Linked DNA regions of Verrucosispora sp. NA02020. The protein of the gene in region 1 interacts with the protein of each later gene in a pairwise test. Links are inferred from orthologs where the notes say so. Each region holds a gene or a part of one and is shown in the gene's direction. Other genes may lie near its edges. The genes, in order: rsfS and HUT12_RS14270.

Region 1 (14,449 bases):
CCTGCTGGCGGTACGCCTCAACGACCGTGACCTCGACCCGGCCGCCTTGGACGACAACCGGCTCGTCCTGACCGGGCTGGCCGAGGAGAACACGCTGACCGTCGAGGCGGAGATGGCGTACACGAACACCGGTGAGGGGCTGCACCGGTTCGTGGACCCGGCCGACGGTGAGACCTACCTGTACGCGATGTCCTTCCTGGACGACGTGCAACGCATCTTCGCCGCCTTCGACCAGCCCGACCTGAAGGCGCCGGTCACGCTCGCGGTCACCGCACCGGAGCACTGGACGGTCGCGGCGAACGGCGCGCTGGCCGCCACCCCGGCACCCGGGCGCTGGGAGTTCACCCCCACGCTGCCCATCGCCACGTACTTCTTCACGCTGATCGCCGGCCCCTGGCACGTCCGGCGGGACAGCCACGACGGCATCCCGCTGGGGGTGTACTGCCGCCGGTCGTTGGCCGAGCACCTGGACGCCGACGCCGACGAGATCTTCACCATCACGAAGCAGTGCCTGGACCGGTTCCACCAGCTCTTCACCGAGCGGTACCCGTTCGGCAAGTACGACCAGGCGTTCGTGCCGGAGTTCAACGCCGGGGCGATGGAGAACCCGGGCCTGGTGACCTTCCGCGACGACTACGTCTTCCGCTCGGCGGTCACCGACTCCGAGCGGGAGGAGCGGGCCACCACCATCGCCCACGAGATGGCGCACATGTGGTTCGGTGATCTCGTCACCATGCGCTGGTGGGACGACCTGTGGCTGAACGAGTCGTTCGCCGAGTACCTCGGCACCCGGGTCACCGCCGAGGCGACCCGGTTCGACCAGGCGTGGACGACCTTCGCGCTGCAACGCAAGGCCTGGGGGTACGCGGCCGACCAGCGCCCCTCCACCCACCCCGTCGCGCCCGAGGAGGTGGTCGACGCGGCGCAGGGGCTGCTCAACTTCGACGGCATCTCGTACGCCAAGGGCGCCAGCGTGTTGCGGCAACTGGTCGCCTGGCTCGGTGACGAGGCGTTCCTGGCCGGTCTGAACGATCACTTCGCCCGACACCGGTTCGGCAACGCCACCCTGGCGGACCTGCTCGACAGCCTGGGTGCCGCCAGCGGCCGGGACCTCACCGACTGGGCGGAGCCGTGGCTGCGTACGGCGCAGGTGAACACGCTGCGGTCCGAGGTGCGGCTGGACGCCGACGGCCGGTACGCCGAGGTGGCCGTGGTGCAGACCGCCCCGCCGTCGCACCCGGTGCTGCGTCCGCACCGTATCGGGGTCGGCCGGTACACCGTCGACGGCACCGCCGAGCGGCAGGAGGTCGACCTCGACCCGAAGGCCGACGACGGTCGTACCGTGCTCACCGGGTTGGTCGGCGAGCCGGCGGCGGCGGTCCTGCTGCCCAACGACGGTGACCTGACGTTCGCCAAGATCCGTCTGGACCCGGCCTCGGCCGACGCCGTGCCTCTCCTGCTGCCCCGGCTGGCCGACCCGCTGGCCCGGGCGCTGCTCTGGGGCGAGGCGCTGGACGCCGCCACCGACGGGGAACGGCCGGTGCCGGCGGTGGTGGACCTGATCGAGGCGGCGCTGCCCGCCGAGACCGAGGTGATCATCGCCGAGGACGTGCTGGCGCTGAGCCGGTCGCTGGTCGACCGCTACCTCGACCCGGCGGCCCGGCAGACGGCCCTGGCCCGGATCGCCGACGCCTGCCGCCGGTTGCTCGACGGTGCCGCGCCGGGGGAGTCGTTGCAGTTGGCCGCCGCGCGGGGCCTGATCGCCGTGACCACCGACGCCGACCTGCTGGGCGGCTGGCTCGCCGGTCGGGGCGTACCGGCCGGGTTGGCCGTCGACACCGAGCTGCGCTGGTCCGTCCTGGCCCGGCTGGTGGTGCTGGGGGCCGCCGGTGCGGCCGAGGTCGCCGCCGAGGCGGACACCGACCCGAGCGCCGCCGGCGCGGAGCGGGCCGCCACCTGCCGGGCCGCCCTGCCCGACCCGGCCGCCAAGCAGGCCGCGTGGGAGATCATCGTGTCGAACACCGAGCTGTCCAACCGGCTGGTCGAGGCGACGGCCGCCGGTTTCTGGCGCCCCGAGCAGGCGGAACTGACCGCCGAGTACGTGCCCCGGTACTTCGACGACATGCCGGCCGCCGCGCGGCTGCGTACGCCCTGGGTGGCCGACCGGGTGGCCAAGCTGGCGTTCCCCCGGTACGCGGTGGCGCGATCGACCCGGGAGGCGGCCGAGGCCCTGCTGGCCCGCGACGACCTCACCCCCGGGTTGCGCCGGGTGGTCACCGACGCCGACGACGACCTGCGGCGGGCACTCCACGCCCGATCGGCGGTCGACGGCACGCCCAGCTGACCTGGTGTCGCCGGGTCGGTGCCGTGGGTCACGGCCCGGCCCGGCGTGAACCGGATTCGGCATAGGATCATGGTGTGCGGGAAGACATCCGGCGGGTCGGGATCATGGGCGGCACGTTCGACCCGATCCATCACGGCCACCTCGTCGCGGCGAGCGAGGTGGCGGACCGGTTCGGGCTGGACGAGGTGGTGTTCGTGCCCACCGGGCGGCCCTGGCAGAAGGAGGACGTCCCGGTCAGCCCGGCCGAGGACCGCTACCTGATGACGGTGATCGCGACCGCGTCGAACCCCCGCTTCCAGGTCAGCCGGGTCGACATCGACCGGGGCGGTCCCACCTACACCGTCGACACGCTGCGGGATCTGCGCGCCGAGTACGGCCCGAAGGCCCAACTGTTCTTCATCACCGGCGCGGATGCCCTGGAACGCATCCTGAGCTGGAAGGACCTGGACGAGATCTTCGAGCTGGCCCACTTCATCGGGGTGACCCGGCCGGGCTTCGAGCTCTCCGACGAGCACGTACCCGCCGACACCGTCAGCCTGGTGCAGGTGCCGGCGATGGCCATCTCGTCGACCGACTGTCGGGCGCGGGTCTCCCGGGGCGTACCGGTCTGGTATCTGGTGCCGGACGGTGTGGTGCAATACATCGCGAAACGGCGGCTCTACCAGGGTGATTAGCCGGTTTCGTCCCGATTACTGCGTGAAACCGCCAAGTCGGGAATCCGCAGGGTGTGAGAGGCTTGAGAGCATCGCACGGGTGATCGAGGGAGAACGGTGACAGTTTCGGAACGCGCTCACGAGCTGGCGATGGCCGCCGCCCAGGCCGCGGCCGACAAGAAGGCTCAGGACATCGTCATCATCGACGTGGGTGACCAGCTCGCCATCACCGACGCGTTCCTGATCGCCGCGGCCCCGAACGAGCGTCAGGTGCTCGCCATCGTCGACGCCATCGAGGAAGCCCTGCTCGAACTGCCCGAGAAGGCCAAGCCGGTGCGGCGCGAGGGCGAGCGCGGCGGCCGGTGGGTGCTGCTCGACTACGTCGACATCGTGGTCCACGTCCAGCACACCGAGGAGCGCGAGTTCTACGCCCTCGACCGGCTCTGGAAGGACTGCCCCACCATCCCCTTCGTCGACCGGGACCTGGCCAGCGCCGAGGCCGCCAGCGGATCCGGCGAGTGACCCGGCTGATCGTCTGGCGGCACGGCAACACCGACTGGAACGCCGCCGGTCGGGTGCAGGGGCAGACCGACGTACCCCTCAACGACCGCGGCCGCGAGCAGGCGCGCCAGGCCGCGCCGCTACTGGCCGCGCTGCGACCGGACGCCATCGTCGCCAGCGACCTGAGCCGAGCGGCGGACACCGCCGGTGCGCTGTCCGCGCTGACCGGTCTGCCGGTACGCTCCGACGCCCGACTGCGTGAACGCCACTTCGGACGCTGGCAGGGCCTCCTGCTCACCGAGGCGACGGCCCAGTTCCCGGCGGAGTTCGCCCGCTGGCGGGCCGGTGACCCCGACCCGGGCGCGGAGATCGAACCGTTGAGCGAGTTGGGCAAGCGGATGGGCACCGCCCTCCAGGAACTCGCCGACGAACTCGCCGGCCGCACGATCGTCGTGGCCACCCACGGCGGTGCCGCCCGGCAGGGCTGCGGTCAGCTGCTCGGCTGGGAGCCCAGCGTGCTCCGTGCCGTCGGCTCGCTGCGCAACTGCCACTGGAGCGAGCTGCGGCACGACGCCGACCGTGGGTGGCAGATGCGGACGCACAACGTCGGCCCGGTCGACGTACCGCCGGTCGCACCCGCCCGGCCGGGCTCCGCCGAAGCGGTCTGACGCCGCACCGCACCGATCGGCTACCGTGCCGGGCATGCCCGTCGCGGTCGTGACCGACTCCACCGCCTACCTGCCGCCCGAGCTGGTGCCCGCGTACCAGCTCACCGTGGTGCCCTTGACCGTGGTGCTCAACGGCGTCGAGGGACTGGAAGGGGTCCAGACCTCCCCGGCGGACGCCACCCGCGCGCTGAGCTCCCGCCGGGTCTCGGTGAGCACGTCCCGCCCGTCCCCGGAACAGTTCGTCCGGACGTATCAGCAGTTGCTGGAGGCCGGTGCGGACGGCGTCGTGTCGGTGCACCTGTCGGCGGGACTCTCCGGCACCGTGGAAGCCGCCGAACTGGCCGCCGCGCAGTTCGGTGACCGGGTGACGGTGGTCGACAGCCGCTCCTGCGGCATGGGCCTCGGCTTCCCGGTGATCGCCGCCGCCCGGGCCGCCCAGCGCGGTGCCGACCTGACCGGCGTACGCGCCGAGGCCGTCGCCGCGATCGACCGGACCACCATCTACTTCTACGTCGACACGCTGGAGTTCCTGCGCCGGGGTGGACGGATCAACGCGGCCGAGGCGCTGCTCGGCACGGCACTCTCGGTCAAACCGATCCTGTACATGCCCGACGGCGTCATCGTCCTGTGCGACAAGGTGCGGACGGCCAGCCGTGGTCTGGCCCGCCTGGTGGACCTGGCCGTCGAGGCGGCCGGAGACGCGGAGATCGACCTGGCCGTGCACCACCTGGCCGCACCCGAGCGCGCCGAGACGTTGCTGGGGGCGCTCACGACCCGGCTGGGCACACGCCTGCACGACACGTACGTCTCCGAGGCCGGTGCCGCCGTCGCGGCCCACGCCGGCCCCGGCCTCGCCTGCGTCGTCACCCACCGCCACCCCTAGGGTCCTGCCTCCCCCGGCTGGCGGTCCTCCCCGCCCCGGGTGAGGCTCGCCGATCGTGGAGTTGTGGTCGAGGGTCCGTGCGGTTTTGTCCCGTTATGAAAGTGCCATCACTTCATGATCGACGGGGTGGGTGCGGGGATGCGGGAAGATGGGCGGGGGTGGGAGGAGGGGCGGATGTCCTGTGTGGTGACCGGGGGTGGGCGAGGCGTCGGGCGGGGGATCGTGGAGCGGCTGCTCGCCACAGGTGAGGCGGTCGTGATCGTCGAGCGTGATGCCGGCACGGTGTCCTGGGTGGAGCAACATGCGGCGAACGGGCGACTGGCGGCGGTGGTCGGCGACGCCGCCGACGAGGGCGTCGCCGGCCGCGCCGCCGACCTGGCCGAACGCGCCGGGCCGCTGACCGGCTGGGTGAACAACGCGGCGGTGTTCCGGGACGCCTCGGTACACGACGCCCCGGTCGGCGAGGTGGTCGACCTGATCACCCGTAACCTGCGCCCCGCCGTGGTCGGCGCCGCCACCGCGGTACGCCGCTTCCTGGCCGCCGGCACCGACGGCGCGATCGTGAACGTCTCCTCCCACCAGGCCGCGCGACCAGTGCCCGGCTGCCTGCCGTACGCCACGGCGAAAGCCGCCATCGAGGGGCTGACCCGCGCGCTCGCGGTCGAGTACGGCCCGCGCGGCATCCGGGCGAACACGGTAGCCCTCGGTTCGGTGGCCACCGAGCGGCACGAGGCGTTCCTGGCCGCGCAGACGCCGGAGCAGGCGGGACGGGTCGAGGCGGAGCTACACCGCCTGCACCCGGTGGGCCGGATCGGCCGACCCCAGGACGTCGCCGAGGTGGTGGCGTTCCTGCTCTCCCCGGCGGCGGGCTTCGTCACCGGCGCCACCCTGCCGGTCGACGGCGGACGCGCGGCCCTCGGCCTCGACCCGGAATCCCGCTGACCCGGGCCGGTCACGGCAGCGGAGCGACCAGCAAGGACTGGCGGGGCTGAGGCGAGCCCCGGTTCGTCGGTGGGAGGCGTCGTCCACCGGCTGCTCTCCTCCTCCGCCCTGTCGCCCTCGGCAGGATTCGTCTCGCCGTCACCGCCCTGTCGCCGGTCGCTCATAGCCAATGAACGGTGCACGCCCTCCGAGCGGAAGATCACGCTCGATCCGGGATCGAGTGGCATCCGAGCGCGACGGTGACCACTCGATCCGGGATCGAGCGTGATCTTGCGGTGGAGGCGACAGCGACCTCGGTGGCAGCGCAGTTCGGAAGCATCCTTGGCCCGGTGAGGTCCGTCGGGTCCGCCGGGTCCGACGGGTCCGGCCATAGCACGAACGATGCGTGATCAGGCGGTTGTCCACAGACGACCGGTTATCCACAGCCGGGGCGATCGACGGCGGCGCGCGTCGTGCTCGCCGTCCTAGCCTCGCGCCGTGTCCAACGACGACGAGGAGACGGCGGTCCGGGATCGCCTGTGGCGGCTGATGCCCGGCACGACATCGCGGGGTCCCGTCGTGCCTGCCGGTCGACCGCCACCGGCAGGCCAGGACGTCGACCCGATGTCCGTGCACGTCACCGGCCCTCACACCTACGGCTACCCTCCGGTGTCGTCGTCGATGCGGCGCGCGCCGGTGGAGTGGCCGACCGTCGCGCTGCCCGTCCACACGCCGGTCGCCCCGGAGCTCTCGTCGGACACCGGGACCTACGCCACCGGTCCGCAGCCGTCTCCCTCGGCACCTGGCGGCACCGTGGTCACCGATCCGTACCCTGCTGCGGCACGAACCGGCCGGTCGAGTGCCGAGGCACAGACGAATGCCGACGCGACGCCGGCACCGTCCCGGCTGCCCGGGCCCGGGGCGTTCGACCCCGGGCGGCGCGGGGTCCGGGTGCTCGCCGTCGTCGCCATTCTGGTCGTGGTCGTCGCCGCCGTCTGGGCGTGGCGGTCCCGTCCGCAGGTCGAGCCGGTCGTCACGGTCACCGGTCCCAGTGGCGTCGCCGACACCGGGGACCCGTCCGTTCCTACCGGTGACGAGCAAGTGACCGACCCGTCGGCCGTACCCGTCGGTGAGGTGGTCGTCGCCGTCGCGGGCAAGGTGCGTCGGCCGGGTCTGGTGCGGCTTCCGGCCGGGGCTCGGGTGGCCGACGCCGTCGAGGCGGCCGGTGGAGCGCTGCCCGGGGTGGACGTGGCGATGCTGAATCCGGCCCGCAAGGTGACCGACGGTGAGTTGATCGTGGTCGGCGTACCGGCGCCGACACCGGCCGCCCCGGCGCCCGGTGTCGCCGTACCCGGTGCCGTACCCGGCGGCCGGGTGAACCTGAACACGGCCACGCTCGCGCAGCTCGACGCGCTGCCCGGGGTGGGACCGGTGCTCGCACAGCGGATCATCGAGCACCGCGACCAGCGCGGCGGCTTTCGCGCCGTCAGCGACCTGCGTCAGGTCAACGGCATCGGCGACGCCCGGTACGAAGAGCTGAAGGACCTGGTGACGGTGTGACCGCCGAGGCGACGGTTCCCGATCTCCGGCTGGCCGGGCTGGCCGTGGCGGCCTGGCTCACCGCCCTGGCCGGACTGCACCTCAGTGCGGGGCGGACGTTGCTGGTGGCCGGGGTGGCGGCGACCGTGGCGATGCTGGTCGCGGTGCACCTGCTCGGGTTCGCCGGGCGGCAGGGTGCGGTCACCCGACGCTACGGCTGGATCGTGGTGGCGGCGTTGATCGGGATCGTCTGCGGTGGTGCGGCGACCTCGGCCCGACTGGCGGTGCGGGACGCCGGTCCGTTGCGCGCCCTGGTCGAGGAGGGCGGGCAGGTCACCGCGGAGCTGGTCGTCCGGGACGATCCCCGGGCGCTACGCGGCGGCATCGTCGGCCGCCCGCCGACGTTGCTGGTGCCGGCCCGGCTGGTGGGCGTCACCGGCGCGACGGGGCAACGGGTCACCGCGCCGGCCCGGGTGCTGGTGCTCGCCGACGAACCCGCCTGGCGCGGGTTGCTGCCCGGGCAGCGCATCACGGCCGAGGGCCGCCTGACCGAGCCGCGTGGCGGTGACCTGACCGGTGCGGTGCTGCTGGCCGAGGGCGAGCCCGTCCGGCTCGGGTCGGCGTCGGCGCTGCAACGGGCTGCCGGGCTGCTGCGGGCCGGTCTGCAACGCGCCTGCGCGCCGCTGCCCGACGACCCGGGCGGCCTGCTGCCCGGTCTGGTCGTCGGCGACACCAGCGCACTGCCCGACACGGTCGAGGAGGACTTCCGGGCCACCGGCATGACGCATCTCAACGCGGTCTCCGGGTCCAACGTGGCGATCGTCGTGGGGGCGGTGCTGTTGGCGGCGCGCTGGGCCCGCGCCGGTCCGACGCTGGCCGTCGTCCTCTGCGGGCTCGCCCTGGTGGGCTTCGTCATCCTGGTCCGGCCCTCGCCGAGCGTGGTGCGTGCGGCGACCATGGGGGCGATCGGACTCGCCGCGTTGGCCACCGGGCGACCTCGGGCGGCAGTGCCGGCCCTGGCCGCCGGGGTGGCGGTGCTGGTGCTCGTCGACCCCGACCTGGCCGGGGACGCCGGCTTCGCGCTGTCGGTTCTGGCCACCGGTGGTCTGCTGCTGCTCGCGCCACGATGGCGCGACGGGTTGCGTCGACGGGGCGTACCGGCGGGGGCGGCCGAGGCGCTGGCGGTACCGGCCGCCGCGCAACTGGCCTGCTCCCCGGTGATCGCCGGGCTGTCGGGCACGGTCAGTCTGGTCGCGGTCCCGGCGAACCTGCTGGTCGTGCCCGCTATCGCCCCGGCCACGGTGCTCGGGGTGCTGGCCGCGACGATCTCGCCGGTCTGGCCCGCCGGTGCCCAGGCCGTCGCCTGGCTGGCGCACTGGCCGGCGTGGTGGCTGGTGCTGGTGGCCCGGCACGGGGCCCGCGTGCCGGCCGGCAACCTGCCCTGGCCGGGTGGCGTGTCCGGGGCACTGCTGCTGGCGGCGCTGACGGTGGCCCTGCTGGTGGCGGCGCGGCGGCCGGTGGTGCGCCGCCTGGCGGCGGTGCTGACCGCAGCCGTCGTGGTCGGCACCCTGCCGGTGCGGGTGGCGGCGCCGGGCTGGCCCCCGAAGGGGTGGGTGGTCGTCGCCTGCGCGGTGGGTCAGGGCGACGTCGTGCTGCTGCCGGTGGCGGCGGGGCGCGCCGTCGTGGTCGACGCCGGACCCGATCCGGCGGCGGCGGACGCCTGTCTGCGCCGGCTCGGCGTACGGCGGGTGCCACTCCTGGTGATCAGTCACTTCCACGTCGACCACACCGGGGGAGTGGCCGGGGTCTTCCGGGACCGTCGGGTGGACACGGTGGTGACACCTCGCTGGCCGGAGCCGGAGATGGGGCGGGACCTGGTGCACGACACGGCCGCCGCGAACGGCACGCCTCTGGTGGCCGCCCCGGCCGGGTGGCGGTACCAGGCGGGCGCGGTCGACCTGGTGGTCCTCGGTCCGCCCTACCCGATGCGGGGGACCAGGTCCGACCCGAACAACAACTCCCTGGTGTTGCGGGCCACCGTGGCCGGGGTGCGGATCCTGCTCGCCGGGGACGCCGAGACCGAGGAGCAGGAGGCGCTGCGGGAACACCTGCCACCGCACGGGCTGCGGGCCGACGTGTTGAAGGTCGCCCACCACGGCAGCGCGTACCAGGATCCGGCCTTTCTGGACGCGATCGCGCCGGCGGTCGCGTTGGTGCCGGTGGGCGCGGGCAACACCTACGGGCACCCCAACGAGGCGGTCCTGGCCCGGCTGAGTCGAGGTGGGGCGCGGGTGCTGCGGACCGACCTCGACGGGGACGTGGCCGTGGTGGTCGGTCCGTCCGGGCTCGCTGTGGTGGCAGGGGGAGTGGACCTGACCAGGGCGAACAGATGAGCGAATCCGACTTATGGAGAAAGAAGGCTAATTGTAAATATGTCTGGATTTGCGCTGAGTGCGGGGTCTGCCAGCACAGTACCGACGAGCAGACTGGACCTCGCCGCAGAGCGTGCGAGTATGGGCGGCGTGACCGCCGCCAGTGCCGCTCCCATTGTGCTCGTCCTCGGCGACGAGGAGTTGCTCGCCACGCGTGCGGTGACCGAAACCGTCGCCGCCGCCCGCGCCGCCGACCCGGGCGCGGACGTGCGGGAGTACCAGGCGGGGCAGCTCACCGTGGGCGAGATCGACGAGATGCTGAGCCCGTCGCTGTTCGGCGGGCGGCGGGTGCTGGTGCTGCGGTCCGGTCAGGACGCCCGCAAGGACCTGACCGCCGCTCTGCTGGCGTACGCGAAGAATCCCGATCCCGAGGTGCAGCTCGTCGTCCAGCATCTCGGCGCGGCCAAGGGCAAGGCGTTCGCCGACGGGCTGAAGGCCGCCGGTGCGCAGGTGCTGGCGGCCACCAAGCTCAAGGGACACCGCGACCGGGTGGCCTTCGTGCGGGACGAGTTCCGCCGGGCCGGTGCACGGTGCACCGACGACGCCGCCGAGGTGCTGATCGCGGCGGTCGGCAACGACCTGCGGGAACTCGCGGCGGCCTGCTCGCAGCTGATCGCCGACACCGACGGCCGGATCGGCGCCGACACGGTCTCCCGGTACTACCGGGGTCGGGTGGAGGTGAGCGGCTTCACCGTCGCCGACGCCACCATGGTCGGTGACCTGCCCGGCGCACTGGAGGCGTTGCGCTGGGCGCTGCACGTCGGGGTGGACCCGGTGCCGATCGCCGACGCCCTCGCCGACGGGATCCGCACCGTGGCCCGGGTCGCCTCGGCCGGCCGGGGCAGCCCGTACCAGCTCGCCAGCAGTCTGGGCATGCCGCCGTGGAAGGTCGAACGAGCCCAGCGGCAGGCCCGGGGCTGGACGCCGGACGCACTGGTGGACGCCATGCGGGCGGCGGCCGAGTGCAACGCGGCGGTGAAGGGCGGCTCCGACGACCGGGCGTACGCGCTGGAGAAGGCCGTCTTCTCGGTGGCCGCCGCGCGGCAGCAGGGCGGCGCCAGATGAGCGGAGCCCTCCGTGGCTCCTGGGCCACGATCCCGGCCGACGAGGAGCGGTACCGACCGCTCTACGCCCGGGTGCTCGGGTTGCGTGTGGTCAACCCGGGCGGGGTGCTCTGTTTCCTCTTCTTCGAGGGTGCGATCGCGCTGGCCGCCCTGCTCGTGCTCGCCGAGTTGGTGAAGTGGTGGGCGGTGCTGGTGCTCCCGGCGGCGGTGGCCGTCATGGTCAAGCTCAACGACATGGTGGCGGCCGTGGTGGTCCGTTCCGCAGCGGCCGTGCCGGAGCAGGAACGCGACCGGTTCCGGCGGCAGATGGAACCCGTGGTGGGGCGGGCCCGGGTCGACTGGCTGCCGCACAGCGTGCCGGGCGTCGTGCTCCGATCGGAGCCGCTGCCCGCCGTGGAGCCGTCGTCACCGACGCGTCGGCCCGGCCCGCCCGTACCCACCCTGCGGCCGGCCCACCCCGGCACCACGAACATCGTGCCCGCCCCGGACGTGCCGAAGGTGCCCGGACGTCGTCGCCGCACCGCCGAACCCGGCTCCTGAACCACCTGCGCCCGAGTCGGACGAGGACGTGCGGAAGCCCCGAGGCAGTGCCCCGGGGCTTCCGTCAGGTCTGAGGTCGCTGAACTCAGGCAGCGAGCGACGTGACGCGCTTGGCGATCGCCGACTTGCGGTTGGCGGCCTGGTTGGCGTGGATCACGCCCTTGCTGGCAGCCTTGTCCAGCTTGCGCGAGGCGTCCTGCATGAGGTTGGTGGCCTTCTCGACGTCACCGGCCTCAGCGGCCTCGTGGAACTTGCGGATGGCGGTCTTCAGCGACGACTTGACCGACTTGTTCCGCAGCCGGCGCTTCTCGTTCTGCCGGTTGCGCTTGATCTGGGACTTGATGTTCGCCACGCGACAGCCTCGTCTTGATAGCTCGGGTTGGTCAGCTTGTGCGCGCGACGACGAGCAGGCGTCATCGCTGCGCGAAAAGCCAGGTTACCAGGTCGGTCGGCACGGGCCAAAACAGCCCTCGCGGGCAGGCGGCGCGTGACCGGGCGCGCTCAGGTCCAGCCCTGTCGGCGGGCCAGCCAGCCGAGCGCCTGTTCGCCGGTCCACCGCTGGTGCGCCGGCAGGTGGGCCGACGCGGTCGGGGGTGCCGACGCGGCGGCGGTGAGGTGATAGCCGGCCAGGGCGGCCAGCGTCACGTCGAGCGCGTCGTCGGGTGCGTCGGCGACGGTCGGGTGGGCGGCGAAGAGAGTGTCGACGTCGAGGCCGGAGGCGTACCCGGTGATCAACAGGTTGACCAGGTCGAACCAGGCCGGGCCATGGCAGAGCCAGGTCCAGTCGCAGAACCAGGCGGTGCCCGCGCCGTCGATCAGGACGTTGTCCGCCCGCAGGTCGCCGTGGGTCAGGCCGGTCGTGGCGGCGGCGTACCCGGGAAGCCGGGACTCCAGCGCGGCCAGGTCGGCGATCCGCCCGCGCAGCGGATCGGGCAGCGGCGGCACCGGTTCCCGGCCGGCGGTCACCTCGTCCCACCAGAGGATGTCGTCGCGGGCGAGGTCGGCGAGCCGGGGCAGCCCGAGGGCGACCAGGTCGGGTGGTGGGTCGGCGAGCGCGGCGGCGAGATCGGCGTACCCGGCGAGGGTGTCGGCCAGTTCGGCGGGATCCCAGGGCAACCGGGGGAGGCGGCCGTGGACCGGTTCCAGGCAGAGCGCGTACCAGTCGGCCACGAACAACGTCCAGCGCAGGCGGGGGGCGGGGAGGCCGGCGGGCAGTCGGCTGAGGATGGCCGCCTCGCGGGCGTACCAGTCGACCAGATGCGGCTGCTCGACGCGGGACGCGGCCTTGACGAAGGCGCTGCCGCCGTCGCCGGTGCGCAGCACCGCGGCGAAGCCCCGGGTGAAGCCGGCATCGGCGGTCTCGGCGGCGACGACTGGGGCGCCGAGCCGGTCCGACAGAGCGGCGCGGACCGTCCCCGGCAGGGTGTGCCACGGCGGGCGTTGGGCGGTCGCGTGGTACGGCACGGGCGGCAGGGCCGGGTTGCTCACCCGACCATGCTGCCCGGTACGGCGTCGCCGCCGTGCTCCGCGCGCCGGACTCGTCGGGTCCCGCCGCCGTCTGACCTCTCTGTCAGACTGCCGGGTCATGAGGACCGAGGACTTCTGGCAGCTGATCGACCGGGCCCGCGCCGGTGGCGGGGAGCCGGACGCCATCGCGGCCCGCGCCGTCGCGCTGCTCGCCGCCCGCGACCCGGAGGAGATCGTCGGGTACGCGGAGCACCAGCGGCGGGTGCTCGCCGCCTCCTACCGGGTCGACCTGTGGGGTGCCGCGTACATGATCAACTATGGTGCCTCGGACGACGGCTTCGAGTACTTCCGGGGCTGGCTGATGACGCGGGGCCGGGAGGTCTTCGCCCGTGCGGTCGCCGACCCGGACTCGCTGGCCGAGTTGCCGGAGGTCCGGGCGGCCTCGCTCAGCGGCGAGGAGTTCGAGTGCGAGGACATGCTCGCCGTGCCGTGGGACGCGTACCGCAAGGCGACCGCGTCCGACATGCCGGTGGCGCGTGAGGCGGCGCGGACGCCGGACCTGAACGACTTCTGGGACTTCGACAACTCCGACGAGGCCCAGCGGCGGCTGCCCCGGCTGGCCGCCCTCTTCGTCGAGCCGCCGCCGGAGTGAGTCCGGGTTCGCCCGCGCGGCGGTCGTCCGCCGGGGACGTGGGAGCATAGAGGGGGCCGGCGGTGCCGGCCCGCTCACGTCAGCCGACCAGAACGGACCGCTGTGCCACCGACGCTCGATCCCGGCGCGAACGCTCCTGGTGCCACCGACCCGGGGCGGATCAGGAACTTCTGCATCATCGCCCACATCGACCACGGAAAGTCGACCCTGGCCGACCGGATGTTGCAGCTCACCGGTGTGGTCGACCCGCGGCAGATGCGCGCGCAGTACCTCGACCGGATGGACATCGAGCGCGAACGCGGCATCACCATCAAGAGCCAGGCCGTTCGCATGCCGTGGACGATCCGCGAGGGCGAGCGGACCGGTGAGCAGGCCGTGCTCAACATGATCGACACCCCGGGTCACGTGGACTTCACCTACGAGGTGTCCCGCTCGCTGGCCGCCTGCGAGGGTGCCGTCCTGCTGGTCGACGCCGCGCAGGGCATCGAGGCGCAGACGCTGGCCAATCTCTACCTGGCGCTCGAGAACGACCTGCACATCATCCCGGTGCTCAACAAGATCGACCTGCCCGCCGCGCAGCCGGAGAAGTACGCCGAGGAGTTGGCCCACCTGATCGGTGGCGACCCGGCGGACTGCATCAAGGTCTCCGGCAAGACCGGTGTCGGCGTGCCGCACCTGCTCGACGAGATCGTCCGGCAGTTCGTCCCACCGGTCGGCGACGCCGACGCTCCGGCGCGCGCGATGATCTTCGACTCGGTGTACGACGTCTACCGGGGCGTGGTCAC
Region 2 (14,448 bases), 3.3 Mb from region 1 along the record:
CTCTGCCACGGCGTGCCGGGCTCGCGCCACCAGACGGGGGTACATCGTGCGCAGTCCGAGCGGGGGGTGGCCGAGCAGAATCAGCGGGACCGGCGCGGATGCGGACGCGGGCGTCCACAGAATGCCGGGAATCTCGCCGAGGACGAATTCGCGTTCGCGGACGCCGTCGTCGAGCCGATGCGCGGTAGTGAATCGCATGGTCGTGCCTTTCGGGAGTGCTCGTGAACGGCGCTCCCGGACGACCTATCGCCCGACCGTGGCCCCAGAGGGGAGCGCCCATTTCCACAACGTCACGGGTGCCACCTCCTCGGTCTCTCGCACGGACTCGGAAGAAGTCTACGCTGGGCGAGTGATCCGGGCCGTGATCGTGGACGTCGACGACACCCTGTGTCTCACCCAGGCCGCCGCGCTCGCGTTGGAGAACGAGGTGCTGGCGGAGATGGGCCGACCTCCGATCCCCCCGCACGTCCACCTGTCGACGTGGGGCGCACCACTGCTGGACGCCATGCCCATCCGATCGCCCGGCCTCGACCTGGCCCGGTTCACCGCGTTGCACCAGCGGGCGCTGGAGCGGCACGTCGCCGACGGTCGTCTGGACGTGGTCCCGCCGGAGAACCTGCGGGCACTGGACGAGTTCGTGCTCTCCGGCCGGAAGGTGTTCCTGTTGACGTCGCGGACCGAGGCCGAGATCCGGCACATGCTGGCACCGGACCACGTCCTGGCCACCCGGATCAGCGGCGTCTACCACGCCGGGAACATGCGCTTCCGCAAGCCGGACCCCCGCGCCTTCGACGAACTCCTGGCGTCCACGGGACTGCCGCCGGCCCAGTGCGTCTACGTAGGGGACTCTCCCGGAGACGCGCTGGCTGCCGGCGGCGCTGGCCTGCACTTCATCGGCTGTCTGCAGAGCCGGATCCGGACGCCCGCGGACTTCGACCCCCGGTACGTCGACGCTTTCGTCGACGCCTTCCCCGCCATCGTCGACGCGGTCCGGCAGCTCGATCCGGTCACCCCGGTCTCCAGCGGGTGACCTGCGGCGGAGCAGGGGTCGCCGGACGGCGATCCCGACCCCGGTCGGCCACTGCGGCACCGGCGGGCGTGGCATCGGTCGCCGGCGGCGGGTACGGTCGAGGCAAGGCGTCCTACGCGCCACGTCGAGGTCGGCACCTGAAGCGCTGTCCTCCCCGGCGCCGGATCGATGGTGGCAACCTCATCCGGCCGCGCCAGTGCCCTTCGCCAGGGCAGGGACCGAGCATTCGCATGAATGTCGTCACTGACCAGGAACTCCTGCAATTCCACCACTATGACGCCAGCCCGAGCACCCGGCACGTGACCCTGTCCGGTGAGGCCGATCTGGCCACCGCCACGCGCATCCAGCACCACCTCGGACTACTCCTGACCCCCGAGTGGATCACCCATCTGGTGCTCGACCTGACTCCGCTGAGGTATCTCGACTGCGCCGCTCTCTCCGCGCTGCTCGTGATCGGGGAGACCGCCGCCGCACGCGGGCAACGGATCACCGTCACCGCCACCAGCGGCACGGCGAGGGTGATCGCGCTCAGCGGCGCGGAGCACGTCCTGCGGGCGTCCGGCCACCTCGCCGGACAGACCGCGTCGATCACGCGCGAGGTGACCGGCCCCCACCGCCCGCCGGCCGCCGTCGTTCCGGGACGTCTCGTGGACGCGGGACAGCCGGATCGACCGGCATCCTGCTGACAGGTCAACCCGGCAGACAGCGTCTACGCCGGTGGCGGTCGGCCTAACCGGCGGCCCCGATGCCGCCGACGGTCAGTCCGGCCGCCAGCAGCACCGCCAGCGCGCTACCGGCGGCGATCCACTGGCGGCGACGGCGGACGCGATGCTCCACCAGGTCGAGTCGGTCCTGCGGGGGCCGCAGGACCGGCACCGCCTGGGTCAGCAGAATCCGGATGTGGTCGTCGTCGTACGTCACGCCCTACCTCCAGACCGCGAAGAGTTCGAGATGCGGATCCGCAGGTACGCCTCCGGCTGCCCACCGTCGGCGATCGCGGGCCGCGAGGTTAACGCCGGGTTCCCCCGTCGTTGCACCTGCCGGGTGCGGGTGAGAGAGCGCACACTTCCCGTAGAGCATCCTAGGAGGATGGCCTGGTGGTCGGCGGATGGTGGGACGACCTCGGCGCGGCGGGATGTCGTACCCGTGGGCCATGATCTTGTCAGCACGGCGGCGCCGGGACCGGTCGGCGCACGCATCACCACGGCGGACGCCGAGTCCGCAGCGGGCGGGAGGATTGCGGTGACGGACCTGGACGGGACCGCCTGGCGGCGGCGGAGCGTGGTGGCGGTGGTGCCGCCGGCCCGCCCCCGCAAGCTGGCTAAGGTGCCCTTCGTCGAACTGGCCGACGGCCGATTGCAGGGAGTCGTCTCCAGCGGCTCGGACATCGATCGGGTCTACGTCTCGTCGGTGACCGCCGGCACCCACGCCTACCACTGCAGCACCAACAACAACCGGCCATGCGGCGGGCTGCGGGGTGCGCCCTGCAAGCATCTCCAGGCCCTCGCCGAGGAGGCCGTCCTGCAGTACGGTGTCGCGCGCGTCGCCCGGTACCTGCGAGTCGACGCCGGTGACGAGGTGCGCGGCGGGGCCGACCTGCTGGCCCGGATGGACACCCGGCACGAGCCCACCCCGGCCGCCGTGGTGTTCAGCCGGTTCCTGCGCCACCTGGCCTACCTCGAACTGCCGGACAGCAGCACCGCACTGCCCGAGCTGCACTGGTTCCCGGCAACCGGGGCGGTTCGCTGATGCTCGGCACCCAGTTGGCACACCTGCAGCAGGACCTTCCGGCGGGCCTGGCCGATGCCGACACGGTGGTGGCCGGCTTCGACGCGGCACTGGTCAGCGGATTCGCACGGGTCGGGGACGAGGCCACGGCAGCGTTGACGGCACTGGCCGACGCGGTGGCGGGCACCCCGTTGGGCGCCTGCGCGGCCGACGCGGTGGGCCGGGTGACGGCGGGCGGGTTCGGCCCCGACGACCTCGCCGTCCTGGCGGGCACCCGGTCAGCGCTGCTCGGTGCGGCGCACGACGCACTGCTCGACCGGTTCGACACCGCAGTCGGGCGGGACCGGGCCCCGTGGGCGGCACCGGCCGGTGCACCGGTCGAGCCCACTGCCGCGAGCGGCGCGGCCGCAGCCTGGCTGCACGAGGTGGCCGTGGCCGGTTGGCGCGGCGTCGACCACGAGTTGCTCTCCGCCGTCGGCTCGCCGGTCGAGGCCGCCCTGGCCGAGCCACGGCTGCGCCGCATGGCAGTGCTGCTCGACGGGCTCGCCGCCGAGGTGCGGGCGAGCCTGCCGGTGGCCACGATGCCGCAGGTGCCGGCCCGACGCTGGGGTGACCTGTGGAGCCGCGCCGTGCTGCTCGCGCAGGACCGGTCCGGTCCGGTGGACGACGTCGAGCGGGTCTCCGGGCGTCTGCTCCCGCTCGGGGTGGACGTGCACGAGCACGCCACGGCGGTGCAGGTGCAGGTGCACGCCGTGCTCGAACCCTCCGACGGCGGACCGGCCCGACTGGTCCGTACGGCGGTGGCGGCGGCGAAGGTCGAGACGATCACCGGGCCGGCGGTGTGGCGGCTCCTGGCGGCGTACCCCGTGCTGCTGGCGGCGGTGGCGCAGCGTCGGTCGGCGACCGTCACCGACCTGCCGGTGCGCGGCGCAGACCTGACCTGGTGCGAGGCGCAGGCCCGGCCGGGCGAGCCGGCCGACCCGTTCGCCACCGGCCGGTTGTTGCTCGCCGACGCGACGGCGGCGGCCACCGCCCCGCTGGACCGGCATCCGGCCGCGATCGCCGAGCCGGTCCTGCTGGAGGGCTACCGGGTACGCAAGGGTGGCGACGGGCTCACCCTGGACCGGGACGGCGAGTCGATCGGCGTCGCCGTCGAGCGGCTGCCGGCGGCCGGTCCGCTCACCGCCGCACTCGTGGCCGCCTCGACCGCATGCCTCGGCCTGGCCCGCTGGGACGACGGGCGGTGGTGGGTGCAGCCGCTGGCGGTGCAGGCCAGCGTCAAACGTGCGCCCGTCGAGGCGCACAACGGTGACTGGGCCGAGGGTGTCACCGACCCGAAGGTGGCCAAGGCCGAGGCCAGGGCGGGCGACGCCGTGGCCGTGCTGCGCGAACGCGCGGGACGGTTGCTGCGCCGATGACCCACTCCCCCGACGACCGGGCCGCCGCGAACCGGCGGCAGGTGCTCTACTGGCGGCTGCTGGGTCGGATCTTCGACCCGGACGAGCAGCCCACCCTGGAGTCGGCGAGCATGGCCGTGGTCGAGGACCTCGGCCTGCCGGCCGCCCTGCTGGACCCGTCGGTGTCGGTGGACACCGTGGTGCAACGCTTCCCCGAGGTGGCCGACGAACTGCGGGGCCTGCTCGTAGACACCGGCCCCAAGCCCGAGGCTGAGGCCGGCACCGACGCTGAGGCCAACCCCGAGGCGGAGGCCGGCACCGAGGCGGAGGCCGGGTCGACCGGCGGGCCGCATCAGCCCGGTGAGGCCGAGGTCCGGCGAGCCGCGTTGGTGTCGAAGTTGCTGCTCAACGTCTTCGCCACCGGTGCGGGGCCGGTCACCGCGAGTCAACTGGCCGGCTGGCAGGCGGACGCCGGGTGGTTCGAGCAGGCGCTCGGCAGCGCGCCCGGCGAGCTGCGCCGGCAGGGCACCGGGCTCGGCCCCACCCTCGCCGGGATCGAGGGTGACCTGGTCCGGCGGATGCGCCTGCGGGAGGTGCTGGCGGACCCGACGCTGGCCCGCCAGCTCACGCCCAGCATGTCGCTGATCGAGCAGCTGCTGCGGGACAAGTCCAATCTCTCCGGCGTCGCGTTGGCCAACGCCAAGGCGCTGATCCGCCGCTTCGTCGACGAGGTCGCCGAGGTGTTGCGGACCCAGGTCGCGCAGACCAGCGTCGGCAGCATCGACCGGTCGGTGCCGCCCAAGCGGGTCTATCGCAACCTCGACCTGGACCGCACCATCTGGCAGAACCTGACGAACTGGAGTCCGGAGGACGAGCGCCTCTACGTCGACCGGCTCTACTACCGGCAGACGGCGCGCAAGACCACGCCGTCGCGGCTGATCGTGGTGGTGGACCAGTCCGGGTCGATGGTCGACTCCATGGTCAACTGCACCATCCTGGCGTCTATCTTCGCCGGGCTGCCCAAGGTCGACGTGCACCTGATCGCGTACGACACGCGGGCGTTGGACCTGACCCCGTGGGTGCACGACCCGTTCGAGGTCCTGCTCCGCACCAACCTCGGCGGTGGCAACGACGGGCCGTTGGCGATGGCGATGGCCCGCCCGAAGATCGTCGAGCCGAGGAACACGGTGATGGTCTGGATCTCGGACTTCTACGAGTTCGGCCGGTCCCAACCCCTGTTCGACGGCATCGAGGCGGTGCACCGGTCGGGGGTGCGGTTCATCCCGGTCGGCTCGGTCAGCAGCTCCGGCCAGCAGAGCGTCAACCCCTGGTTCCGGCAGCGCCTCAAGGACCTGGGCACCCCGGTCGTCTCCGGCCACATCCGCAAACTCGTCTTCGAGCTCAAGAGCTTCCTCACCTAGGAGAGACACCCCTGATGTCCGAGATGCTGCGTGCCCCCGCCGAGGTCAAGTACGCCGACGAACTCGACTTCCTGGAGTCGGTGGACACCGGTCCGAAGCCGTACTCCTGGCGGTTGAGCCCGCGCATGGTCCGGCTGTTCGTGCTCGGTTCGGAACGCGCCGACGGTCTGGACCGGGAGATCCCGCAGAAGTGGTTCGGCGACCGCAGCTTCGTCGAACGCAGCATCGTGACGCTGGCGTCGGACCGGGGCCTGCTGCTCATCGGTGACCCGGGCACCGGTAAGAGCTGGCTCGCCGAGCTGCTGTCGGCGGCGATCTGCCGCAACTCCACGCTCGTGGTGCAGGGCACCGCCGGCACCACCGAGGACCACATCAAGTACTCGTGGAACGTCTCGATGGTCATCGCCAAGGGACAGTCGCGCGAGTCGATGATCCCGTCGCCGATCATGACCGCGATGGAGCAGGGCGTGGTGGGGCGTTTCGAGGAGCTGACCCGCTCCACCAGTGACGTACAGGACGCGTTGATCTCCATCCTGTCGGAGAAGTACGTCTCCATCCCCGAGCTGAACGACGACAACATCGTCTTCGCCCAGCCCGGGTTCTCCATCATCGCGACCGCCAACAGCCGGGACCGGGGCGTCAACGACCTGTCGTCGGCGTTGAAGCGACGCTTCAACTTCGTCCGGATCCCGGTGGTCACCAACAAGCGCAGCGAGGCGGAGATCGTCCGGTTCCGCACCGAGGAGCTGCTGCGCCGGCACCACGTGGAGCTGGACGTGCCGCCGACGCTGCTGGACATCCTGCTGCAGAGCTTCGCCGACCTGCGGGCCGCCGCCGCGTCGGCGACCAGCGACGACGAGAAGTTGGAGTCGGCGCTCTCCACCGCCGAGCAGATCGGGGTGCTGGAGGACGCGATCCTGCACAGCCAGTTCTTCGGCGACCGGACGCTGCGCGCCGAGACGCTGGCCGGGTCGCTGATGGGGTCGCTGGCCCGACGCAGCCCGGAGGACCTGGCCATCCTCAACAAGTACCTGCACGCGGTGGTGGAGCCCCGGGCCACCCAGGACGGTGGTGAATGGCGCGGCTTCCTCGACGGTGGCCGTCAGGCGATCGCCGCCCTGTCATGAGCGCCCCCGCCGCCGTCGGCGCGTTCGGTGCCCTGCGTGACCAGCTCACCGATGCGGCCGCCGCCTTCGCGGGCGGTCCGGACGCGCTGGCCGACATCCTCGCCGGGATCGTCGACGACGTGGACCGCGCCCTGGGCGAGCGGCTGGAGATCTTCCCGGTCTGCCACCATTCGCCGGCCTCGGCGCTGGCCATGGTGCGCCGGTTGCGGAGCAAGCAGCCTCGGGTGATCTATCTGGAGCTCTGCGAGGACCTCCGACCGTTGCTGGGGGAACTGCGCAACTGTCGGTTGCCGGTGGCGGTGCAGGCGTTCGCCTCCGAACTCGACGGCTTCCCCGCCGCGTGGGGTCCGCTCAGCGTGATCGCGCCGGTCACCGAGGCGTCCGCCGAGTACCAGGCGATCGCGTACGCGTTGGAGACGCCCGGGGTGGAGTTGGTGCTGGTCGACCGCTCCACCGATCACGTCTTCCAGTGGTCGCCCCGGGGCGGGACCCCGCCCCAGGGCGAGGTGGCCGGCGCGGAGAGCGGTGCCGAGGCGGGCGAGCAGGCGGCCCTGCACGGCGACGCGGTGGGCGTGGAGATCGGCGACCTGCGTCCCCGGTTCGCCGAGTTGGAGGCGCACCTGCTGCACCACGGCAAGGTGCGGCACTGGTCGGAGTGGTGGGACCAGTACGTCGAACGGCCGCTCACCGTCGCCGACCACGACACCTACCGTCAGGTGATGGTGCTGATCGGCAGCCTGTTCCGGCGGCTGCGTCCCGTCGGGTCGGACCGCACCGACCGCGACGAGGACCGGGAACGCTACATGTGGACCCGGATCCGGCAGCACCTGGCCGCCTCCGGGGCCGACCCCGAGGACTGCCTCTACGTCTGCGGCGCCTTCCACGCCGCCAGCCGCGTCGCGCAGTTCGGCCTGGACTCCACCGCCCCGGACTTCGACATCTCCCCGCGTACCGCGACGCGGTGGCGGTACGGCCTGATCCCGTCCAGCCACTCGGCGATCGAGGCCCAGTTCGGTCTCGCACCCGGATCGGTGTCGATCGCGGCCGCGAGCTGGACCAAGGCGGTGAGCGGGTCACGCCTGACGCCGTACCGGCTGGACGGTCAGCGGGGTGGCACGCCCCGGGGCCGGCGGGGACGCGCCGCGCCGGATCCGGCACCGGACGAGGCGGTCAGCGACCGGCTCTCCGGGTTCCTCGCCGCGCCACCCGCCCTCGACGGGCTCGACGAGGCGGAGCTGCGCCGGTGGTGTGTGGACATCGTCCGGCTGGCCCGGCGCAACGGCTACCTGGCCAGCACCGCCGACGCGATCGCGGTGTTCGAGACCTCGATCCTGTTGGCGGGGTTGCGCAACCGGGCCCGGCCCACCCCGTACGACTTCGCCGACGCGGCGGTGACCTGCATCGAGAAGGACGTGGTGCCGGGTCGACGTGACGTGCGGCGGCTCTGCGAGATCCTGCTCGGCGGGGACCGGATCGGGCAGGTCGGCTACGACGCCCTGCCGCCGTTGGCCCGCGACGTGCTGGACCGGCTCCAGCCGCTCGGTCTGGACCTGGAGAAGCGGACCATGCAGCGGGCGTTGCTGGATCTGCACGGCAACCCGGAGCTGGCCGGCTGCTCGGACCTGCTCTGGATGCTGCGGCACGTGCTGCCGCCGGACGCGGTCCGGCCGATCATGGGTGAGCGTCGGCTCGGCCACCGGTCCATCCAGGAGAGCTGGGATCTGGCGCTGGGCCGTCACCAACGCGCGTTGATCGAACTCGGGTACGAGGGGGTGACCGTCGAGCAGGTGCTGGAACAGCGCCTGCGTCGGGCGGCACACGGCCCGGACGCCACCGCCGCCGGTGCTCTCGCCGCCGTCGAGGACGCCATCCGGCTGCTGGACAGCCCTCGGCTGGTCGACGAACTGGGTGCCCGGGCGGTGGAGCTGCTCGCCGCCGAACGCACCGTCGACGACGCGCCGCGCGTGCTGCGCCGGATCCGCCGGCTGCTCGCCCACCACCAGGCCACCGCGCCGACGCTGCCGGCCTGGTGCGCGGCGTTCGTGACCACCGGGTACGCCCACTACTGCACGTTGCTGCCGACCGCGTTCGTCGAGGAGGAGACCGGCGTCCGGCAGGTCGGGGCGATGCTCGGGTTCCTGTTCAGCCTGGAGAGTCTGGCGCTCTCCCTCGGCTGCGACCGGTCCCAGCTCGAACTCGCGGTGGGTCAGTCCCATCCGGAGGCGCCGGCCAAGGTGGCCCTGCTCTGGGCGGCCCGGCACCAGCTCGGTCTGCTGCCTCTGACCGAGCTGCGGGCCCAGTGCCAGGAGCTGCTGGCCAACCCGCTGGTGGTGCCGGCCTTCCCGCAGTATCTGTCCGGGTTCGTGCACGCGCTGGAACCGGTGCCGGGGCTCGCGCCGTTCGTGGTGGAGACGATGTCCACCGCGTTCGCCCGACTGCCCGACCCGGTCCTGCTGCCCTGGCTGCCCAACCTGGTCACCACCCTGCGGCAGCACGGCGCCGAGTCGGTGCCGTTGCTGGTCCGCGAGGCGGGGCGCACGTTCCCGGGCACACTCTCCGAGTTGGACTCGTGGGTCCCGCCCTGGCTGCGTACCTCCCCCGCCGTCCCCACCGTCGCGCCGCGCTTCTCCGGTGGGGCGGCCGGGCCGGTGCACGCCCTGCTGGCCGCTCATCCGGAGCCGGTGGACGCGGTCGCCGGCCTCCTCGGTGTACGGGGCGACTGGTGTGCTCCCCGCAGCGGTGCGGCGGTCCTGGTGGAGGCGCACCCGAGCACCGCCGAGGCGGTCGCGTCACTGTTGTCCGACAGGTAGCACCGGCGGCGCGTGGGGCATCTGCGCCCCACGCGCCGCAAGCGGCGTCTGCGGGATGCATGGCGCCCGACCCCGTGCGGCGCGCGGTATGTATGCGTCGCCGCCGGCTCACTCCGCTCGGCCGCAGGCCACTCGTCCGTGCCCCCGGTTGATGCCCATCGACGCAATCCCGGATTCGGCTGTCACGTCCGCGCTACGGCGGCGTCGCGATGCCCCGGGCTGCTCAGCGTCGACCCTTCGCTCACAGAGCGTCTACCAGCGCTTTCGGGCGTCCAGACCCGGCCGAGCTGACCTCTTGACGGGTCATTCATGTTACGGCTACGTTTCCGTCTACCGTACACCGTCGACGATAAGTCGCCGGGCTTCATCAAATCCGGGCCCCCTTCGGGAAGGTTGTCGCATGGTCAACTCGGCCGAACCCGCATCGTCCGTCACCTCGCTGCGCGTGCCCCAGAAGGTCGTGCTCAGCGAGTCGACCTACGACGTACTGCGGGCGGCGATCCTGGACGGCACTCTGCCGCCGGGCACCCGGATCGTGGAGGAGTCGCTGGCCCGGCAACTCGGCGTCAGCCGCGCGCCACTGCGCGAGGCCATCTGGCTACTCAAGCGGGACGGCCTGCTCGTCGAGGAGTCCGCGCGCACCACCCGCGTCGTCCAGTTGACCGAGGACGACGTCCACGAACTGCACATGGTCCGCACCGTGCTGGAGACCCTGGCCTACCAGCAGGCGTCACCGCGGCTGCGACCGTCCGACGTCTCCGACCTCGAGGATCTGATCTCCCAGATGCACGAGGCGTCGGCGGCCGGTGACACCCGCCGGATCGCCGACCTGGACTACCGGTTCCACCGCGCCCTCTGCGCGCCGTGCGGACTTCCCCGGATCATGAAGGCCTGGGACGAGCAGCATGTGCTCTTCCGTCTGTGGCTCAACATGGTCGGCCCGACGTTGGGCGTGCAGGACATCGCGGAGTCGCACCGGGTCCTGCTCGGCGTCGTGCGTGACGGTGACGCCGAGGCCATCTCCGAGCAGGTGATCCACCACGTCTACCTGGTCGGCGGCGTGATGGCCGACCAACGCAGCCGCTGGGCGGCCGCCCAGCCCCGTCTCTACTTTCCGCAGGCTGCCCCAGGCGCCTGATCGACCCCGTGCGCCGCCGGCGCCTGATCGACCCTGCGCCGGAACCTCGCCAGGCCGATGCCCCGGACCGCACCGAGAGATAGCGAGGCCCGATGAGAACAGTCAACCTGACGCTGCCGCTCTATCCGTTCATGCCGGTCGGCAACGTGTGGGCCTGGGACTCCCCGTTCCAGCTCACGCCCGTGACGACTCACGAACGGCAGGGTGTCTCGACCCACCACATGAGCTTCCACAGCGAGGCGGGCACCCGTCTCATGCTCGGCGCCTGCTACGACGACGACGCACCCCGCATCCACGAACTCGACTACGGCACGCTGGTCGACCGCGAGACGGTCGTCATCGACATCCCGAAGCAGGCCGGCGAGGAGATCGAGGCCGACGACATCGAGCGCGCCGTCGTCGGCGATCCCGACTACCGCGACGGTGACGCCGTGCTGCTGCGCACCGGGTGGGGCGACGACGAGCGCTACCGCACTCTCGGTGACGACTACGCGACCACCACCCCGCACTTCTCGCTGGACGGCGCGAAGCGGCTGGCGGAGGTGATGACCGAACGCGGTAGCGACCTGATGCTGACCGACTGCGCGTACATCGGCAATCTCGGCGAGGGCTTCATGTTCCCGGAGTGGGCCTCCCGCAAGCCGTGGGACCGTCCGCCGTTCCCCTCCCCGCAGGCCCGCATCTACATGCGGCACTACACGCCGCAACGCGGGGCCGGCGGCGGTGCCCCGGACTGGGGGTCGTCGGTCGTCCTGCATCTCGCGATGTCCCCGGTCGCCGCGGTGGCCAACTGCGGCGCGCTGCGCAGCAAGCGGGTCCGGATCACCGTGCTGCCCCTGTTCCTCGCGGGAGCCGAAGGAGCCCCGTGCACCGTGCTGGCCGTGGACGGCGACGAGGCGGGAGAGGCCCGATGACCCTGCGCACCATCAACCTGACCCGCCCGATCACCACCGAGTCACCGGCCGGCAGCTTCTTCCCCTGGGAGGCGCCGTACCGGACCGAGGAGATCGCCACCCTGACCTACAACGGCGCGAACCTCTTCCACATCACCATGGGCAGTGGCTCCGCGACCCGGTTGCTGGGTCCGGCGCTCGGTTCGCCGACCGGAGCCACCGTCGACCAGCTGCCACCACAGCGGCTGCTCGGCCGGGCGGCGGTCGTGCTGTCCTGCCCGGTGGGGCCGGGCGGCGAGATCTCCGCTGACGCGATCCGTGCCGCTCTGGACGACGCCGACCTGCGGGCCGGTGACGCGGTGGTCCTGGCCACGGGGTGGGGGGACGATCCGGATCGCTTCGCCGACGCGGCGTACTACCTCGACGGGCCCTACCTCAGCGTCACGGCGGCCCAGTTGCTGGTCGAACGCCTCCGCGCCAACTCGTCGGACATGCTGCTCACCGACTGCCTGTACCTCGACCGGCCGGGTGGCGACCACGCCCGGACCGAGTGGACCGCACTACAGCCCTGGCTTCGCCCGGCGTACCCGTCGGACGCTGCCACGATCTATCTCCACCACTACCGGCCCGAGAAGGTGCGGCACGACTGGGCCGCCACCCTGGCTCTGACCGAGTCCATCTGGACCGTGGCCGGACTGGTCGGATGTGGCGCCCTCGCCGGGCGCCGGATCCGGCTCACCCTCGCCCCGCTCAACGTGCAGGGCGTCGGCGAGGTGCCCTGCACCGTGGTCGCCCAGATTTCCGGCGACGACGGTGCTCCCGAAGCACCGGTCTTCTCGTCAGGAGAACCGACATGAAACAATCATTTCGATCGATAACACGAACCCTCGCGATAGCCCTGACCGCGACGCTGGCCGTCACCGCCTGCGGCGGGGGCGGCGCCGGGAACCAGGGTCCGGAATACACCGGCGACACCTTCGACTGGAAGCGCTACGACGGCCAGTCGATCAAGGTCTACGTGGCCGACACCGGTCAGGTGGAGAGTCTGCGGGCCGGGCTGGCCGAGTTCACCGACCTCACCGGCATCACCGTCGAGATCGAGGGGTCCGACGTCACCAGCTACCGGCAGAACCTGCCGGTGCGGCTCACCTCGCGGGCCTCGGACTTCGACGTCATGGCGACCTTCCCCGAGGTCGACGGCCTGCAGTTCGCCAAGAACGGCTGGTACACCGACCTCGGTCCCTACCTCACCAACCCGGGGATGACCAACCCGGAGTACGACTTCGAGGACTTCGGGGCCGGCATCCGCAAGGCGATGACGGTCGAGGAGCAGACCGTCACCGTCCTCTGGGAGATGCAGACCGACCTGGTCTACTACCGCAAGGACCTGCTGGAGAAGGCGGGTCTGGAGGTGCCGACCACCTTCGCGGAGTGGGACGCCGCCGCTGCGGCCGTGCACGACCCCGGCAACCGGGTGTACGGCTTCGCGCTGCGCGGCATCCCGTACCAGACGACCACACCGTTCTCGTCATTCCTGTACGCGCACTGCGGTGAGTGGGTCGCCGACGGCAAGGCCGCGATCAACACGCCGGAGGCGCTCAAGGCATACGAGGCGTACGGACAGCTCGGCACGAAGTACGGGCCGCCCGGCATCGCCGGATTCGACTGGCCGGTGCCCTCCCAGCAGTTCGCGCAGGGCAACGTCTTCGCCTTCCTGGACGTGAACCTGTTCGTCAAGGACCTGGAGGATCCGACGAAGTCCCGGGTGGCCGGCAACGTCGGGTACACCACCGTCCCCCGTGCCGACTGCGACGCCGCGCCGTTCATCGGCGGTTGGGGCTACGGCATCAACCCCTTCTCCGAGAAGGGTGACGCCGCCTGGTACTTCATCCAGTGGGCCACCAGCAAGCAGATGAACCTCGACCTGAAACTCACCGGCTGGCCCAGCCCGCGTGCGTCGGCCTGGGGGTCGCCCGAGTTCAAGCAGGCGGACAAGACTCCCGAGTTCACCCAGGTGGTGCTGAGCAGCACCGAGACGGCACGGGCCCGGATGAACCCGCCGGTGACCCCGGGCGTCGAGGCCCGCGAGATCGCGGGACTGGTCGCCAACAAGGGCCTGGAAGGCCAGACCGGCGACGCCCTCAAGCGGACGGCCGACCAGCAGAACGACAAGCTGCAGGGCCTGCTCGACGCGATGCGCTAGTGATCGGTCGCGGCCGGAGGCCCCGCCTCCGGCCGCGGACCTCGCAAGGGAGGACCTGGTCCCGATGGCTCCGCTCACCGAAAGCCCCCCACGGTCTGCGCGCAAGCCCCCGCAGCCCGTACCCCGCCGCACGTTGCTCGACGTCCTGGACCGCTACGACCGGTACATCCTGCCGGCCCCGGCACTGATCGTCGTCGTCGCGATGCTGGCGTTCCCGATCGGCTACACCGTCTATCTCAGTTTCCACGAGTGGTCTGGCGGGCTGCGACCACCGGAGTTCGTCGGTCTGGACAACCTGACCCGCTCACTGGGCGACAGCCAGTTCTGGGGCAGCATCTGGCGCACCGTCTACTTCGTCACCCTGTCGGTGGGGCTGCAGGTCGTGCTCGGCGTCGGCGCGGCCCTGCTGTTCCACCAGCGCTTCCCTGGTCGAGGGGTGGCCCGCACCCTGTTCATGTTCCCGATGATCGCGACGCCGGCCGCTGTCGCCCTGGTCTGGAAGATGATGTTCGACCCGACCATCGGCATCCTTAACTACCTCGTGCAGTCCGTCGGTGGACCGACCCTGCTCTGGATCAGTGACGCCAACCTCGTCATCCCGGCACTGGCGATCGTGGACACCTGGATGTGGACACCGTTGGTGATGCTCATCGTGCTGGCCGGGCTGGCCGCACTTCCGCAGGAACCGTTCGAGGCAGCCA

Evidence for each region.
Region 2: the proteins of rsfS (region 1) and HUT12_RS14270 interact in binary tests that used the Escherichia coli proteins (3 or more experiments, as listed by UniProt). The link is inferred for Verrucosispora sp. NA02020 from one-to-one orthologs.

The regions. Positions count from the first base shown.
Region 1 is NZ_CP054923.1:6,538,860-6,553,308, reverse strand. What follows is about bases 1,848-4,816. They hold rsfS (ribosome silencing factor), read left to right. Parts: upstream 1,848-3,114; coding sequence 3,115-3,519; downstream 3,520-4,816. Other genes in these bases: HUT12_RS29280 (DegV family protein), read left to right, coding at 4,201-4,816; HUT12_RS29285 (histidine phosphatase family protein), read left to right, coding at 3,516-4,166; nadD (nicotinate-nucleotide adenylyltransferase), read left to right, coding at 2,419-3,018; pepN (aminopeptidase N), read left to right, coding at 1,848-2,344. Also shown: more of pepN, read left to right, coding at 1-1,847; more of HUT12_RS29280, read left to right, coding at 4,817-5,049; HUT12_RS29275 (SDR family NAD(P)-dependent oxidoreductase), read left to right, coding at 5,224-5,991; HUT12_RS29270 (ComEA family DNA-binding protein), read left to right, coding at 6,784-7,530; HUT12_RS29265 (ComEC/Rec2 family competence protein), read left to right, coding at 7,527-9,902; holA (DNA polymerase III subunit delta), read left to right, coding at 10,023-11,006; HUT12_RS29255 (hypothetical protein), read left to right, coding at 11,003-11,545; rpsT (30S ribosomal protein S20), read right to left, coding at 11,631-11,897; HUT12_RS29245 (phosphotransferase), read right to left, coding at 12,047-13,033; HUT12_RS29240 (DUF4240 domain-containing protein), read left to right, coding at 13,131-13,664; lepA (translation elongation factor 4), read left to right, coding at 13,767-14,449. UniProt on the Escherichia coli protein: Functions as a ribosomal silencing factor. Interacts with ribosomal protein uL14 (rplN), blocking formation of intersubunit bridge B8.
Region 2 is NZ_CP054923.1:3,250,022-3,264,469, reverse strand. Bases 4,679-7,646 are described here. They hold HUT12_RS14270 (AAA family ATPase), read left to right. Parts: upstream 4,679-5,590; coding sequence 5,591-6,703; downstream 6,704-7,646. Other genes in these bases: HUT12_RS14265 (DUF5682 family protein), read left to right, coding at 6,700-7,646; HUT12_RS14275 (VWA domain-containing protein), read left to right, coding at 4,679-5,576. In the rest of the region: HUT12_RS14305 (alpha/beta hydrolase), read right to left, coding at 1-198; HUT12_RS14300 (HAD family hydrolase), read left to right, coding at 350-1,030; HUT12_RS14295 (STAS domain-containing protein), read left to right, coding at 1,261-1,716; HUT12_RS14290 (hypothetical protein), read right to left, coding at 1,760-1,951; HUT12_RS14285 (hypothetical protein), read left to right, coding at 2,312-2,779; HUT12_RS14280 (hypothetical protein), read left to right, coding at 2,779-4,176; more of HUT12_RS14275, read left to right, coding at 4,173-4,678; more of HUT12_RS14265, read left to right, coding at 7,647-9,513; HUT12_RS14260 (GntR family transcriptional regulator), read left to right, coding at 9,914-10,651; HUT12_RS14255 (cyclase family protein), read left to right, coding at 10,744-11,565; HUT12_RS14250 (cyclase family protein), read left to right, coding at 11,562-12,401; HUT12_RS14245 (sugar ABC transporter substrate-binding protein), read left to right, coding at 12,398-13,747; HUT12_RS14240 (carbohydrate ABC transporter permease), read left to right, coding at 13,881-14,448.